Regions from separate parts of the Butyrivibrio sp. WCE2006 genome, predicted to be linked through region 3. Evidence: predicted binding sites of a transcription regulator. Region 3 holds the regulator's gene; each other region holds the start of a gene.
The links. Region 3 encodes NrdR, which represses ribonucleotide reductase genes. Its sites were predicted from a motif close to CACAANATNTTGTG; they were not measured.

Region 1: a site for NrdR is predicted at 3,108-3,121, ahead of nrdD (anaerobic ribonucleoside-triphosphate reductase). Genes of this name have one in related genera too.
Region 2: a site for NrdR is predicted at 1,787-1,800, ahead of T501_RS09580 (ribonucleoside triphosphate reductase). Genes of this name have one in related genera too.

Annotation. Positions count from the first base shown of each region.
Region 1 covers NZ_JNKH01000008.1:108,698-114,447, reverse strand. The annotation lists gene nrdG (anaerobic ribonucleoside-triphosphate reductase activating protein) at 26-556, opposite strand; gene nrdD (anaerobic ribonucleoside-triphosphate reductase) at 789-3,005, opposite strand; gene murI (glutamate racemase) at 3,179-4,009, opposite strand; gene T501_RS07750 (hypothetical protein) at 4,041-4,493, shown strand; gene T501_RS07745 (SH3 domain-containing protein) at 4,484-5,164, opposite strand; gene trxA (thioredoxin) at 5,345-5,668, opposite strand; gene trmB (tRNA (guanosine(46)-N7)-methyltransferase TrmB) at 5,722-5,750, opposite strand, start outside.
Region 2 covers NZ_JNKH01000011.1:109,692-115,441, forward strand. The annotation lists gene T501_RS09580 (ribonucleoside triphosphate reductase) at 1-1,691, opposite strand, end outside; gene T501_RS09585 (glycosyl hydrolase 115 family protein) at 1,904-4,804, shown strand; gene T501_RS09590 (sensor domain-containing diguanylate cyclase) at 4,846-5,750, shown strand, end outside.
Region 3 covers NZ_JNKH01000003.1:178,805-184,554, forward strand. The annotation lists gene T501_RS03830 (cell division protein FtsQ/DivIB) at 1-244, shown strand, start outside; gene ftsZ (cell division protein FtsZ) at 323-1,564, shown strand; gene nrdR (transcriptional regulator NrdR) at 1,813-2,325, shown strand; gene T501_RS03845 (ABC transporter substrate-binding protein) at 2,452-4,059, shown strand; gene T501_RS03850 (ABC transporter permease) at 4,100-5,044, shown strand; gene T501_RS03855 (ABC transporter permease) at 5,044-5,750, shown strand, end outside.

The sequences.
Region 1 (5,750 bases), on a different contig from region 3:
TATGGGCGTGGGAAACATGTAACAGTTAATTATTTAACTCTGACAGAATAATTTCCCCGGCCCGTAACGATTCCTGAACCATGATAATTCTCTGATTGGAAGACCCTCTGAATTTTAATGTTATATCTTTAAGATCCAGCTTGAATTCTCCATCCACCAGCATATCGATATTATTCAGTATTTCCATGGTATCATCCGAGTGGCATCTTTTATTATTTTCATCCAATAGTTCTTCCCAGGTATAACCACTGTAAATCCATATGTTTTTTCCCGGAAGTTCCTCTTTTATACGCTTAATAAACGGATTTATAGCCTTCTGATTTAATATCTCCATAGGCTCGCCACCAAGAATTGTAAGTCCTGCGATATATGCAGGCTTCAGGGACTCTATAATTTCATCCTGCGCTTCCTCTGTGAAAGGCTTTCCAAAATTAAAATCCCATGTCTCCTCATTGAAGCAGCCTTTACAATGGTGAGTGCAGCCTGATACAAACAAGGAAGTTCTTACCCCCTGTCCATTAGCAATATCTGTAGTCTTTATTTCTCCATAGTTCATATTTTATTTCCTATATTCTTTCATTAAATTATGAATATCAATTGCGACATTCTCATGTGAATGGTCATTCATAGCAAGGTGCTGTTTATTTTATGAAATTCCACCGGAATTCCAATAAGTCAAAAAGGGACTACCTAAAGATAGCCCCTTTCTATATTTAATATGATTTACGTTTTCTGATCATGCCGGAGAACAAAATTAGAATTTCCGTCAAACTGAAAATCCCAAATATTTACAGATGTAATACTCTCTCTTTAATCTCCTGTGTACGTCCCTGATTCCAATACTGCGTACCAATGTATCCACATGTACGTCTGGCTACATTCATCTTTGCCTGGTCTGTATTTCCACAGTTAGGACATTTCCAGATGAGCTTTCCATCTATATCAGTTTCGATCTGTATCTCTCCATTATAACCACAGCACTGGCAGTAATCACTCTTTGTGTTGAGCTCAGCATACATAATGTTCTCATAGATATACTGCATTACAGAAAGTACTGCCTCTATGTTATCGTTCATGTTCGGAACTTCAACATAGCTGATAGCTCCTCCAGGAGAAAGTGCCTGGAACTCAGATTCAAACTTAAGCTTTGTAAATGCATCGATCTTCTCAGTTACATGAACATGATAGCTGTTTGTTATATAGTTCTTATCTGTTACACCATCGATAATTCCGAAACGCTTCTGAAGCGCTCTTGCGAATTTGTATGTTGTAGATTCAAGAGGTGTTCCATAAAGGCTAAAGGAAATATTTGTCTCAGCTCTCCATTTAGCACATTTATCATTCATGAACTGCATTACTCTCAGAGCAAAATCCTTACCGGCAGGATCAGTGTGTGTCACACCCTTCATGAATTTTGTACACTCACAAAGTCCTGCATAACCCAGTGAAATAGTTGAATAGTTTCCATAAAGAAGCTTATCAATAGTCTCACCCTTTTTAAGTCTTGCAAGAGCTCCGTTCTGCCAAAGAATAGGTGCAACATCTGAAGGAGTTCCAATAAGGCGATTATGTCTGCACATCAGTGCCTTTTTACATAACTCCGTGCGCTCTTCCATGATTTCCCAGAATTTTGCTTCATCACCGCCTGAAGAGCATGCTGCATCTACCAGATTTATTGTAACAACACCCTGATTGAATCGTCCGTAATATTTATGTTCACCCTCTGTATAATTCTGTGCTTTTGAAATATTACCCTTATTGCACAATCCCTCAGCATTTTCTTCGCTGTCGACTGTAAGGAAGCTTCTGCAACCCATGCATGGATAAACATCGCCTGATTTATATTCCTTCATCTTCTTGGCAGAAATATAATCCGGCACCATTCTCTTAGCTGTGCACTTAGCCGCAAGCTGTGTAAGGTACCAGTAACGAGTACCTTCATGGATATTGTCCTCATCCAAAACATAAATAAGCTTAGGAAATGCAGGAGTAATATAGACTCCCTTTTCGTTCTTTACACCGATGATTCTCTGCTTAAGCATCTCTTCTATAACAAGTGCAAGGTCATCTCGAAGCTGTCCCTCCGGAACCTCATCAAGATACATAAAGACTGTGATGAAAGGTGCCTGACCATTTGTAGTCATCAATGTGATGACCTGATACTGGATAACCTGTACGCCACGCTCTATCTCCTTGCGCACACGCATCTCAGCAATATCCTTTATCTGTTCATCTGTAGCGTCCATACCTGCATCTATAAATTCCTGACGCACTTCTCTTCTGAACTTTTGTCTGCTTACATCTACAAAGGGTACAAGATGTGAAAGTGTAATACTCTGTCCGCCATACTGTGAGCTTGCTATCTGTGCGATGGCCTGAGTTGCTATATTACATGCGGTAGAGAAACTCTTGGGTCTCTCTATCATAGTCTCTGAAATAACTGTTCCGTTCTGGAGCATATCCTCAAGATTCACAAGACAGCAATTGTGCATATGTTGAGCAAAATAATCTGAATCATGGAAATGTATTATTCCGTCCTTGTGAGCTTTAACAACATCCTCCGGCAGAAGGAATCTACGGGTAATATCTCTGCTCACCTCGCCTGCCATATAATCTCTCTGCACGCTGTTTACAGTAGGATTTTTGTTGGAATTCTCCTGCTTAACCTCTTCATTGCTGCACTCGATGAGAGACATAATCTGCTCGTCAGTAGTATTAGACTTACGGACAAGGGCATGACGATAGCGATATGTTATATATTTGCGGGCAACCTCAAATTTACCGGACTCCATGAGTCCATCCTCAACCATATCCTGGATTTCCTCAACGTTTGCCGCTCTGGTAAGTCTATTGCACTTCTCCTCTACCTTAGCTTCAATGTCCTTAATTTGATCTTCAGATAAGCTCTGGTCAGGAGTCACTTCCTTATTTGCCTTCTCGATAGCTGCCAATATCTTGGAACCATCAAAAGTAACCTCTTTACCGCTTCTCTTAATAATCTTCACTGGTTAACCCCCTAGTTATTAAATAATAATCAATAATTCCTCTAGAATTTTATACTTGTTGCGCTTAAAATCTAATTTTTTGGAAAAATAATAGCCACCCGAAACTATATCTTGTGGCTATATATAAAATATAATACATTATATAGTATTAATCAAGTAACAATTTATCGTTATCAAATATTCCTTACAAACTCAAGCCTGTTCAGCATTCTAAGGTATTTAGACAATCTGTTGTTATCCGTAATTTCGTCTCCTGACTCATAGTAGCTGGTATGATAACCAACCACTATATCTTGTGGTTGGTTAAAGATGATCTTACTATCTGCATCTTTTTTAATATTTAATCCAAGAACGTCTCCAAGATGATGAACTGTTCCGTAATTTCCATCTACCAGAAGCATTTTTTCACCGAGAATTTCTCTGTATAAAGGCTTAAAATAATTAAAGTGCGTACATCCAAGAACCAGCGTACTGTATTTCTCATCCGTAGCCCCTATTTCTGAAAATTGTTTCCTTATATAGTTCTTTACAGCATCGCTTTCATAATCCTCACGTTCTGCGAATCCAACAAGTTCCGGCATCGCCAAAAGATCGGCTCTGTGCTTTACATCAACTCTCATGAGAAGATTAGCTAGTTTCTTCTCTCTGATTGTCACAGGTGTTGCCATAACCAGAATCCTTTTATCACAATCTTCAGCATTCTCCACTGCCGGTTTTACAGCAGGTTCCATTCCCAAAATCGGAAGATCATATTTTTCCCTTAGCATTTCAACAGAAACACTTGTTGCTGTATTGCAGGCTATCACTATTGCATCAACTTTCTTTCCGATTAAAAATTTTACTATTTCATCGGTAAAACCTTTAATCTCTTCTTCGGTCTTTAAGCCATAGGGTACATGCCTGGTATCCGCATAAAATATATATTCCTCGTCAGGAAATCTATGATAAGCTTCGTTAAGAACTGATAGTCCTCCGATACCGGAATCAAAAATTCCTATTCGCATATCTTCTCTCCTTGTTGTATCATTATTAATTATGAAAGATTTAATTACATTTGAACTACAAAAATTATATGACGATTCACATGTAAGCCCATTTATTCAGGAGCTTTGTGAATACTACACCTACGGTCTCGACTATGAAGACGGATCTTACCAGGACGAAATCGAGCCTCGTAAAATTGTTGAGCCCGTTTATACTCTGTTCCTTTTACAGAGAAGAGAGATTTTCCTGGATGAGCTCTCTTATATCCGCAAAAAATATCCTCATCTGTTCTCAGGTGTAGAACAGCTTTATGAGGATATTCTAATAAACATGGACATACGTATTCTGGAATCAAAATGCGCTCAAAAACTTGCCGATGCGCTCGACAACAAAGTATCCTCATCAGAAATACTTGAAAAAATCGAAAACCTCTGCTCCCGATATGAGGATTTCTGTGAGGCCCTTGATCCATTCTATTCGTGGATCCATAACTTTTATTCCTGAACTGCCGCGTATTTCATAGAGCAAAAGAGAAGCTGACCTTCATAATTAATTTGAGCCCACTCCCCATCGTCACTTACAGCCACCCTGTCAATGACCGTTCCCTTGGGAACCTTCGTGACAATAAATTCATCACTGGCTGTAGATGGCGTATTTCTTAAATTCAGATCCGCGGTTGTGACTATTTTATCATCTGTACGAGTGTATCCGGCGAGCTCCAAAACCTCAACTTTGGTTTTTGCTTCATCAGGATCCGGCACCAGATATCTGTCATAGACCTTGGCTTTAAAAATCATTCCTATAAGGGTCAGTATTATGATTCCGGTGATGATTGAAGAAATCCTTACTATTATTAAGGGATCTATTCCTTTTCCACCGGTTTCTTCATCCTCCCAATCCTCATCAGCCACTACTCTGGTCTTCTTCCGAAAAGCTTTGGATTTTTCTTCTGCTGCCTTTTCATCCTCATCCAGATAAAACTCTGACGAATCCTCTTCAATACTATCCCGCTCTCTGTCCATCGCTTCGTGCTGAGTTCTATAGTACTCTTCCCTCTCATCAGCGCTCAAAAAATCAAGCGGATCCTGGATTTCAATATTTATTTCTTCTGTAACATGTTCATCATTTGTTATCTTTTTTCTATAATCGTTAAAATTTCTGATATTGTCCGACATGACTTCTCCTCCGGGAAATCCCTTGGTCAACATCTCCCCCTGAATAAGCTCCACTAAATAAATCCAATAGCCCGCACGAATGCACATCCATAGTGAAGCATTACATAAAAGAATGTCGGGTAGACTGACAAATCTGTCTACCCGAGCCATATAATATCACATATTCAAATCAAATTAAAATCATGACACAACTTTATCAATCATGCCCTGAAGCTTAGCTTTACTCTGAGCTCCTACTGCCTGGTCAACCAATTCGCCATCCTTTATGAAAGCAAACATGGGAATTGACATAACGCCATATTTCTGCGCAATCTCAGGCTGCTCATCCACGTTTATCTTACCAACCTTGAGTTCTCCATCATATTCCTTGGCAAACTCATCAATCATGGGTGCCATCATCTTGCACGGTCCGCACCAGTCAGCCATAAAGTCGATCAGTACCGGAAGCTTACTGTTGAGAACTTCTTCTTCAAAGTTGTCAGTTGTAAATGTGTACTCAGCCATCGTCCACCTCTTTCCGCGATAAGAATATCGCTAAAAAAAATAATGTAACCACCCTACCGCTTAATAATATATTTGAAGATTG
Region 2 (5,750 bases), on a different contig from region 3:
TTGGTATAGTAAGGAGTTCCATTCATATTGGCAGTTATTATATCTGGATAAAGTTCTTTATCATGTTTGGCAAAACGATATGTTGTTGACTCTGCGGGAGTTGCCTCCAGGTTATAAAGATCACCATATTTTTCCTGATAATCAGATAAACGGTCTCTCATGTGAGTTAATACTTCTTTTGTGAAGTTTTGGACTGTAATATCTGTCATATCAGCCCTAAGCCACTTTGCATTCAGACCAACCTCATTCATACCTATAAGACCTATAGTTGAAAAATGATTGTCAAATGAACCAAGATAGCGCTTTGTGTAAGGATATAATCCCTGATCCAAAAGTTTACTTATGACCTGACGCTTGGTATTGAGACTTCTTGCAGCAATATCCATTAAATGATCAAGCTTACTGTAGAAATCTTTTTCATCTTCAGCAAGATATGCAATACGTGGCATATTTATAGTTACAACACCTATAGACCCTGTGGATTCGCCTGAACCAAAGAATCCGCCTGATTTTTTTCTAAGCTCACGGAGATCCAGACGCAATCTGCAGCACATTGATCGTACGTCACTGGGTTCCATATCTGAGTTAATATAATTTGAAAAGTAAGGGGTACCGTACTTTGCTGTCATTTCGAAAAGTAACTTATTATTTTCGGTCTCGTCCCAATTAAAATCGCTGGTTATTGAATATGTTGGAATAGGATATTGGAAACCTCTTCCATTTGCATCACCTTCAATCATGATTTCTATGAATGCTTTGTTTACCATATCCATTTCATGCTGACATTCACCATATGTAAAATCAAGTTCCTTACCGCCTACAATGGCGTTGAGATTCTTGAGATCCGCAGGAACTGTCCAATCAAGGGTAATATTGGAGAAAGGTGCCTGAGTTCCCCATCTGCTTGGCGTATTGACACCATAAACGAATGATTGGATGCACTGTTTTACCTCATCCTGTGAAAGGTTATCTACTTTGACAAATGGAGCAAGGTATGTATCAAAGGATGAAAATGCCTGTGCTCCTGCCCATTCATTTTGCATAATGCCGAGGAAATTAACCATCTGGTTACATAATGTAGAGAGATGATTAGCCGGTGCAGATGTGATTTTTCCGGGTATTCCGCCTAAGCCTTCCTGTATGAGCTGTTTCAGGCTCCAACCTGCGCAATAACCTGAAAGCATAGCAAGATCATGGATATGTATAGCAGCACTTCTGTGAGCCTTGGCAATTTCATCATCATATACCTCTGAAAGCCAGTAATTGGCTGTTATAGCGCCGGAATTTGAAAGAATAAGCCCACCTATAGAATATGTTACGGTTGAGTTTTCTTTAACACGCCAGTCATTGATTTTTAGGTAATCATTTACCAGATCTTTGTAGTTCAGCAAAGCAGAATTTACGTTACGTACCTTTTCACGCTGTTTTCTGTACAGAATATAAGTTTTTGCAACATCAGAATAGCCCGACTCCGATAATACTTTTTCTACGCTATCCTGAATCTGCTCGACTGTTATTTTATTATTTGAGATTTTTGCTTCGAAATCTGAAGCTACTCGAAGAGATACAAGGTCAATTACACTTGTATGATAAGGTTTTTCAAGAGCCTCGAAGGCCTTGATAATTGCAGCAGAGATCTTAGAAATGTCAAATTTCGCAATACTTCCATCACGTTTTACAACTTCATACATAGAAATACCCCCCAAAAAACGTTGTTTCACCCATAACAATAAATTAGCACAGATGAATATTTATTTCAATATATAGACAACAAATGTTTTTTAAATACTATATATTGTATGCCGGCTATCTGTATAAATAACCATAATAGAGCAATATGTAGAGAGAATAAGGAATATTCTTATTATAAAATAAGTTCTAAGTCAGTAGTTTTGGAGGAAAAATGATGAATGAGTTTAGTCTGATAGCAGATAATAGTAATGTAAATATTTTGATAGAAGATAGTAGTTTTGAGGGAGTTAAACTTATTGGAGATACCATTAGCAAGGATATAGTCGAAGTTACGGATATAATGCCTGCTATTATATCTGATCTTGAAAATTGTGAAGGAAAAAGTGTAGTTATAATAGCGACTATCGGCAGAAGCAGAATTCTTTCAGATTTGGAACAATCAGGTAAGCTTTCTCTGAAAGACATTGAAAAAAAGCGTGAAGTATTCATGCTTCAGATTGTAGATAAACCCTTTGATGGAAAATATGCTGCTATTGAAAAAGCCCTGGTTATTGCAGGAAGCGATAAACGAGGAACAATATATGGAATGTTCCATTTTACGGAACTTCTGGGAGTATCCCCGCTAATCTACTTTGGCGACGTTAAGCCAAAAAAGGATACCAATCCTGTTATCAAACTTGATGGAGTTTATATTTCAAAAGAGCCTTCAGTGGAGTATAGAGGCTTTTTTATAAATGATGAGTGGCCTGCGTTTGGAAACTGGGCAACTGAGCAGTTTGGAGGAATTAACTCCCAAGCGTATCGGAAAATATTTGAGCTTCTGCTCAGGCTTAAAGGAAACTATATGTGGCCGGCTATGTGGAATTCATCATTTTCAGAGGATGGTCCGGATCTTTCCAATGCAGTTTTAGCGGATAAACTCGGTGTAATCATGGGTACTTCACATCATGAACCCTTATGCCGGGCCGGCATTGAATGGCAAAATAAATATAGGGAATATGGTAATGATTCTACCTGGAGTTTTATTTCGAATGAAAAAGCAATAACAAAATTTTGGGAAGATGGATTAAACAGGAATAAAGATTTTGAAAATATAATAACGATTGGTATGAGAGGAGAGGCTGATTCTAAGCTTCTTCCAGAAGATTCAACACTTAAGGATAATATAGATGTTCTTAAAAGAGTTATCAAAGTACAGAATCAGATAATTGATAAGTATATGGAAGGTGGTACTGATAATTCTCCCAGGATGCTCGCTATATATAAAGAGGTAGAGGATTATTACTACGGGGATTCTACCTGTGAAGGACTTAAGGATTGGGATGAACTTTCAGATGTTATTTTTTTGTTAAGTGATGATAATCATGGCAATCTCAGAAATCTTCCGACAGATGAGGAGCGTGATCATCCGGGTGGATATGGAATGTATTACCATTTTGACTATCACGGTGCACCAATCAGTTACGAGTGGACAAATTGTAACAGGCTCACTAAGACTTGGGAACAAATGTCATTTGCGTACGAATCCGGTGTAAGAAAAATGTGGATTGTAAATGTAGGTGATTTGAAAGAGATGGAATATCCTCTTAGCTATTTCATGGAGCTCGCCTATGACTATGAGAAATGGGGAGCAAAGGCACCGAATAAAACGGATTTGTTCTTAAAACTTTGGATAGAAAAGCAATTTGGTAATTATACTACCGATGAACAAAGAGAGAAAATTTTCAAGGTCATTGAAGGTTATACAAAGTGGAATGCTGCCAGAACTCCGGAGACGATGAATGAGAATATTTATCATCCCATAAACTACAGGGAATGTGACAGGGTGATGGAAAGTGCCGCTAAAATATTGCAACTGGCTGACGAATTAAAGGATGAATTGAGGGATGAAGCCTTGCTGGCATATAAGAGCATGATTTATTATCCGGCTGCGGCATCACTTAATCTTGTGATTGCCTGGTGTGAAACAGCAATAAATCATGAATATGCTAAAAGGGGTTATATATACGCCAATACTCTGGCAGAAGATATAAAGCGAAGGATTGAAGCAGATAAGATATATGTAAAGGAATTTCACAACTTTAATAATAAAAAATGGAACCATTGCTTAAGTTCAGCGCATACTGGATTCAAAACCTGGGATGACAGAGACTGGTCATATCCTGTTGTATATACTGTTTCACCTATCTCAGCAGCCAAGGCAGCTGTAAGCTTTAGAGGAAGTAAACGGGTTCATTTGGGTGCATATTGGCAGGATATGGCAGCTCTAGTAAATGATGAATTATTAAATTCTGACTGTTCTGAAATATTGCTTGATATAGACAGTAAGGGAGATACAAGCTTTAATTATAAAATAACATGCGATCTAAAATGGCTTATTTTCAGCTCTAAAGAGGGAAGAGTTGATGTAACTGATACAGGGCGCAAAACTATTAAAATCAGTATTGATAGAAATCTGATAGAAGGCATAGAAAAGGCAAATGCAAGAGTGGATATATCTTTTGAGAATGGACAGACAACATACGTAGATCTGGAGATTAGTGCAACAGGTAAATTCGCTAAAGCTACGGATTCTAAAGAATTTAGTGAAAGAAATGGCTTTATATGTATAAGTGCAAAGGACTTTGCAGAAAAGAATGAAATGGAAGATAGTAGTTTTGAGGTAATAAATTATCTTGGAAGGGAAAACTCTGCTTTAAGGGTATTGCCTTTTGGAAAAAGATTTACAAGTCCGGATAGAGCACCATATTTAAAATATAATGTATCTGTAATGGAAGAAGGCCAACACACACTTATTTTATACCTGCTTACAAGAAATCCCTGCAATAGAGGCGGACAGATCAAATTTTTCATCAGAACAGATAAATCTGAGCCAGTCGAAGTAAGCTCTGTTTCGGACAAATATTACACCGAATGGCAGGATGAAGACTGGGCTCAAGGGGTTTTAACCGGTGGAAGGACAGTTAATTTGGATATTAATTTGAATAAAGGAGATAATTGCATTTATATATATGCTTCGGATCCGGAATTTATATTAGAAAAACTTGTTTTAATAAAAAAAGGAACTGAACTAAAAAAGAGCTATTTCGGTCCTGCTCCTTTTGGAATATAATATAATTTGATGCTTTTTGATTCATTAAGAGGAATAGGATATTGAAACAGTTAAACTACGAACTTACAGCTATATCAGATGTTCATGATGCTTTAAACGAAGTATACGTGTATACTAATAAAAATCCATATAAGTCTCTTTTGTTTCATCTTTATACCATAAAATTTACAAAAGATGAGATTGCAAAAGTTCAGGAAGAGATACTAGAAATGTATTCTGATGCAAAAGTCGCCGGGACAAGTTCCAACGGTGATATTTGTGATGGACATCTGGCTGAATATGGTCTGGTTATGTCTGTTTCAATATTTGAGAGTACTGATATTAGTGTTTATTTTTATGAATGTGCTTCAGGCGAAGAGGAGCAGATAGGGCTAAGCATTTGCAATACGATAAATGAAACAGATAAAATCAAAGCAGCAGAAATACTTTTAACATTAAAAACCATTAATAGTACAAAGGTTTTATCTGAAGTAGAGAAATGCAAAAGAAATGTTAAAATTTTTGGTGGCGGCAGTGCAGGGGCTAATATTGAAGAGACAAGAACAAGCGTAATCAGTGAGAGAAAGATTAGTCACTCAGGCGTTATACTGATTACATATTCCGGAGACGATATTCATGTTGACATACATCATGCAATAGGTTGGAAGTCTCTTGGGAAGGAATTGGTAGTTACAAAGATTGAAGATAAAAGATTATATGAGCTTGATAATGTTCCTGCAGGAAAAATCTATAGTAAATATCTTGATATACAGGCTGATGATGATTTCTTCGCCAATATGCTTGAATTCCCGTTGATATCAAAGCAGCATGGGTATGAGGTACTACGTCTTCCTTTTTCATGTGACACCAAGGATGATTCGATTATACTGGCAGGAGATGTCAAGCAGGGGACAGTGGTTAGCTTGTCATATGGAGATCCTGATGTAATTAAAGCTGATGTTGAAGA
Region 3 (5,750 bases):
GGACATAACACAATTATTGAATAAATATGACCTGAATGCTGATAAAATCTTTTTTGACAGTGATTTCCATTTATATGTTTATTTTGAAAATGTAGAAGTTAGTCTTGGAACTAATGACAACATAGATGAAAAAGTGATACAATTACAATATATTTTACCTGAGCTTCAAGGCAAAAGCGGCATCCTGGAAATGTCAGAATACGACTCAAATACTCAAAACATTACGTTTGAAGAGAAAAAATGAAATTCTAGGTTGTAAATTATATAAAAAAATTATAAAATGGCTTGTAGGAGTTTTAGGTTATGAAGGAGGAGCACTATCTTGCTTGAACTTAAGTCGAATGAAGCTGAATCCGGTGCCAAGATAATAGTCGTTGGGGTAGGTGGCGCAGGAAATAATGCTGTAAATAGAATGGTAGAAGAAAGTATTTCCGGTGTTGAATTCATCGGAATTAATACGGATAAGCAGGCTCTGCAGCTCTGCAAAGCACCAAAGCTTTTGCAGATCGGTGAGAAGCTGACCAAGGGACTTGGCGCAGGAGCTAAGCCTGAGATCGGTCAGAAGGCAGCCGAGGAGAGCCAGGAAGAGATCACTAATGCACTTAAGGGTGCTGATATGGTCTTTGTCACCTGTGGTATGGGTGGCGGTACCGGTACTGGTGCTGCTCCTGTTGTTGCTAAGATAGCAAAGGATATGGGGATACTTACTGTTGGTGTTGTTACCAAGCCTTTTGCTTTCGAAGCTCGTGTTCGTATGCAGAATGCACTTCAGGGCATTAATACTATAAAGAATAATGTTGATACACTTATCGTTATTCCTAATGATAAGCTTCTTCAGATTGTTGACAGACGTACAACAATGCCTGATGCACTTAAAAAGGCAGATGAGGTACTTCAGCAGGCTGTTCAGGGAATTACAGATCTTATTAATGTTCCCGCAGTTATCAACCTCGACTTTGCTGATGTACAGACAGTCATGAAGGAAAAAGGAATCGCACATATCGGTATTGGATTTGGTAAGGGCGATGACAAGGCTGCCGATGCAGTTAAGATGGCTGTTGAGTCTCCTCTTCTTGAGACTAAGATTGATGGTGCATCAAATGTCATTATCAATGTATCCGGTGACATTACACTTATGGATGCTTCAGTTGCATCAGATTATATTAGAAATCTTGCCGGCGATGATGTTAATATTATCTTTGGTGCTATGTATGATGAGAGTATGGCTGATACCTGCAATATTACTGTTATTGCTACAGGTATCGATGATAAGAATAACGTTTTACCGGCAGCGAAGCCTGTCGCAAAACCTGTTCAGCAGCCCACTGCACCTCAGGTTACACCTACAGTAACTCCTCAGGTACAGGTTCAGTCTAATCAGATAATGCCGGAGCCTACAATTGATACACTCACAGCGCGCAGTGCACAGCCGGTTCAACCCGCAAGACCGATAACTCCCCAGCCGACACCCAGACCGCAAGCAGGTCTTAATCGTGCTCCGGAGGTTAGAAGTTCCGTAGAAGCTAAGAGTCTTAAGATTCCGGATTTCTTGCAGAAAAAATAATTATATATGACTATTGTAAAGAGCAATCATTTTGTGGTTGCTCTTTATTTATGTTTTTAGGTTTGTAATGCTGCTTTTTTCCTTTGAGATGTCACTTTTTTTGTTCGTATTATCGCTTTTTTATGCGCATTATTGCTTTTTTGTGTGGAAAATTACGTTTAGTAATGTTACAATAATTTGTGTGGGTTAATAATTCATACACCAAATATTGATTTTCTATGTGCAAGGTGCACAGAAAGGTTAATGCTATGAAGTGTCCTTTTTGCGGTAAAGACAACACTCGTGTAATTGATTCAAGACCTGCTGATGATAATACGTCAATAAGACGCAGACGTGTATGCGACTCCTGTGGCAAGAGGTTTACAACCTATGAGAAGGTAGAGACTATCCCGCTGATTGTTATCAAGAAGGATAATAATCGTGAGCCTTATAACCGCGCTAAGATTGAAGCCGGTGTACTTAGAGCCTGCCATAAGAGACCTGTTAGTGCTCAGCAGATTACAAGCATTGTTGATGCTGTTGAGACTGAGGTATTTAATCTTGAGCAAAAGGAGATACCAAGCCGTATTATCGGTGAGCTCTGCATGGAGAAAATGAAGAATCTTGATCCGGTTGCATATGTGAGATTCGCTTCTGTTTATCGTGAATTCAAGGACGTTAATACATTTATGGATGAATTAAAGATTGTTCTTGAGAAGGAAGAGGAGGGCGTTATAACCGATTCAACAGATAAGAGCACTCCGCTTTTGAAAAAAGAATAACTTTTTTAATCCGATTCTTGGGTTTTGAAGAGATTCAATATTCTTTAACTTTATATTGACATCCCGTTCTTCTTTACGTATAGTTGATTAGGTTAAAAAACTTAATACGGAAGGAAGGATTGTAACATGATGAAGAAAAGTATTGGAAGGAGAAGCCTTTCCACTCTTTTGGTTGTGTTAACGACACTGACTCTTACATTGAGCGGATGCTCAAGTAAAAAGGCAGAGGAATCTACGGCAGATGCAACAGAAGCTACCGAGACCACCAGTTCAACGAACAGTGAAACGGAGGAAGCTGAGAGCACTGCGACAGAAGATGATCTTTCAAAGATTACCATTGGTATTCCCCAGGATATCGACAGTTTGGACCCGCACATGGCTACTTCGGCGGGATCTAGAGAGATACTGTTCAATATCTATGAAGGACTTGTTAAGCCAGATCAGGACGGTAATCTTAAGCCTGCTATAGCCAGTGACTACACAATTTCTGATGATGGAAAGGTTTACACATTCACACTGAGAGATGGAGTTAAGTTCCACGACGGTCAGACGGTTACGGCAGAGGATGTTAAATATTCTATAGAGCGTAACGCCGGTACCGATGGAACAGATCCGTTGATATCGGCTTTTTCTAATATTGAAAGTGTCGAGGTTCAGGATGACTCAACTATAGTGATGACACTGAAGGAAGCAAATACAGAGTTTTTGGCATATATGACAGTTGCCATTATACCTGCTGCTAATGAAGATCCTGAAGCTAATCCTATAGGAACAGGCCCCTACAAATTTGTTTCACGCTCTCCACAGGAGAATGTAGTTCTTACAAAGTTTGATGAATATTGGGGCGAGCCCGCATATATTCAGGATGTAGTGCTTAAGATTGAGGCAAACAGCGATGCTATTGTTATGGATCTTGAAGGCGGTTCGATAGATTTATTTGCCCGCGTAACATCAGCTCAGGTTTCACAGCTCTCAGATAAGTTTGATATATATGAGGGAACAATGAACCTTGTGCAGGCATTATATCTTAACAATGCAAAAGCTCCATTTGATAACGAGAAGGTTCGTCAGGCACTTTGCTATGCTATCGATCCTCAGACAATAATGGATTTTGTATCAGATGGTAAGGGAACAGAGCTTGGAAGTAGTATGTATCCTTCATTTGCAAAGTACTTTGATGCAAGTCTTAATGACACATACAACCAGGACATCGATAAGGCAAAGGAACTTCTTGCTGAGGCAGGATATGCTGATGGCTTTGATTTCACAATCACAGTTCCTTCAAACTACACACAGCATGTAGATACAGCACAGGTAATTGTTGAGGAGCTTAAGGAAATCGGTGTAAACGCAACAATACAGGAAGTTGAATGGAATTCATGGCTTGAGGATGTTTACACAAATCGTAATTTTGAATCAACAGTCGTAGGTGTTGATGCTTCAACTCTTACAGCTTATGCAATGCTTAGCAGATTTGAATCTGATGCCCACAATAATTTCATTAACTACAGTAATGCAGATTATGATAAGGCGTTGGAAGCAGCAATTGCAGCAGTTGATGATAATGAAAAAACTAAGTACTACAAGGAATGTGAGAAGATTCTTTCTGAGACAGCAGCAAATGTATATATACAGGATCTTCCGGAATTTGTAGCAGTTAATAAGAAGTTTACAGGATATACATTCTATCCGTTATATGCGCAGGATTTTTCTAAGATCAAACCTGCACAGTAATTTTTTAAAAATTATAATTTGAAATACGAGGAACACGCATATGAGATATATATTGAAAAAAGCTTTGAGCATGGCGCTTACTTTGATCGTTGTATCTTTCTGCGTGTTCCTTGCTTTTAGTTTAATACCCGGAGACCCCGTTACAAGAATGTTCGGAACGGAAGCCACTCCGGAACTTTTAGCACAATACAGAGAAAAAATGGGGCTGAATGCTCCGCTTATTGTCAGATATTTTCGTTGGGCCAGCGCCTTTGTACAAGGAGATCTTGGTACATCATACAATTATAAGATCCCGGTTGCGGGAATGATTGCAGAAAAAATACCGATAACACTTACTTTGGCTATCATGTCTTTTGTTATTATGGTAGTCGTTTCGATTCCTCTTGGAATTTATACAGCAAAATATGAAAACGGATTGATCGATCATATTGTTTCATCTCTTAATCAGATTATTATGGCTATACCGCCATTTTTCTCAGGAATATTATTGACCTTCTTTTTTGGAGTAGTAATAAAAATCTTTACTCCGGGAGGTTTTGTATCATATACGAAGGATGTAAGTGAATTTTTAAAATATCTAATTTTACCAGCTTTTGCTATAGCGCTTCCAAAGGCAGCTATGGCTACAAAACTTCTTCGAGGCTCGGTTATCGAGGAAGCAGGAAAGGATTATACTAGAACCGCTTATAGCAGAGGAAATACCACTAATGCTGTTTTATATCTGCATGTTCTTAAAAATGCAATGATCCCGGTAGTTACTTTTATGGGAATGGCTCTTGCAGACATGGTTGCAGGAAGCATTGTAATAGAGCAGGTTTTTGGAATACCCGGTATAAGCAGAATACTACTGACATCAATAAATAATCGTGACTATCCTGTTGTGGAAGCAATAATTATGGGGATAGCGATTATGGTTCTGGTAGTTAATTTCTTAGTGGATATTATATATAGAATCATTGATCCAAGAATTGAGGCAGGAAAGTAATGAAGAGATTTTTAGCTCTTTTTAAAAAGAATACAGCCACCGGTAGAAGAAATACCTATCTTATTCTTGGTATGGCAATTACCGGTGTTGTGCTTTTGATGGTAATAATTGGCATTTTTTATACACCATACAGTCCAACTAAGATGGACTCATCTGCAAAGCTTCAGGGGATGTCGTTAAAACATCTCATGGGTACGGATAATATGGGGAGGGATGTGTTTAGCAGGGTGCTTTATGGAAGCAGGATAACTCTTGCTATCGCCACATTTACAATACTTCTCGGAGCGGGCGTTGGAACAGTGATTGGAGCGCTTACAGGTTATTTTGGAGGTATCGCTGATGAAATAACGATGCGTATCGTGGATGCGATGCTTGCGTTTCCCAGCATTTTGCTTTCACTTGTATTTGTAAGCCTTTTTGGAACAGGTACATATCAGGTAGCTGTTGCACTTGGAATTTCCTTCGTTCCCAGTTTTGCAAGAATAGTACGAAGTGAGTTTCTAAGGTGCAAAAATATGGATTATGTGGAAGTTGCAAAGCTTCAGGGAGTATCTTCGCTAAGGATTATTTTTGTGCACATTCTTCCAAATACCGTTGAGGTATTACTTTCTTCAGTGATGATAGGTTTTAATAATGCTGTTCTAGCTGAGGCAGGACTTAGCTTTTTGGGAATTGGCGCTCAGCCGCCATATGCCAGCCTTGGAAA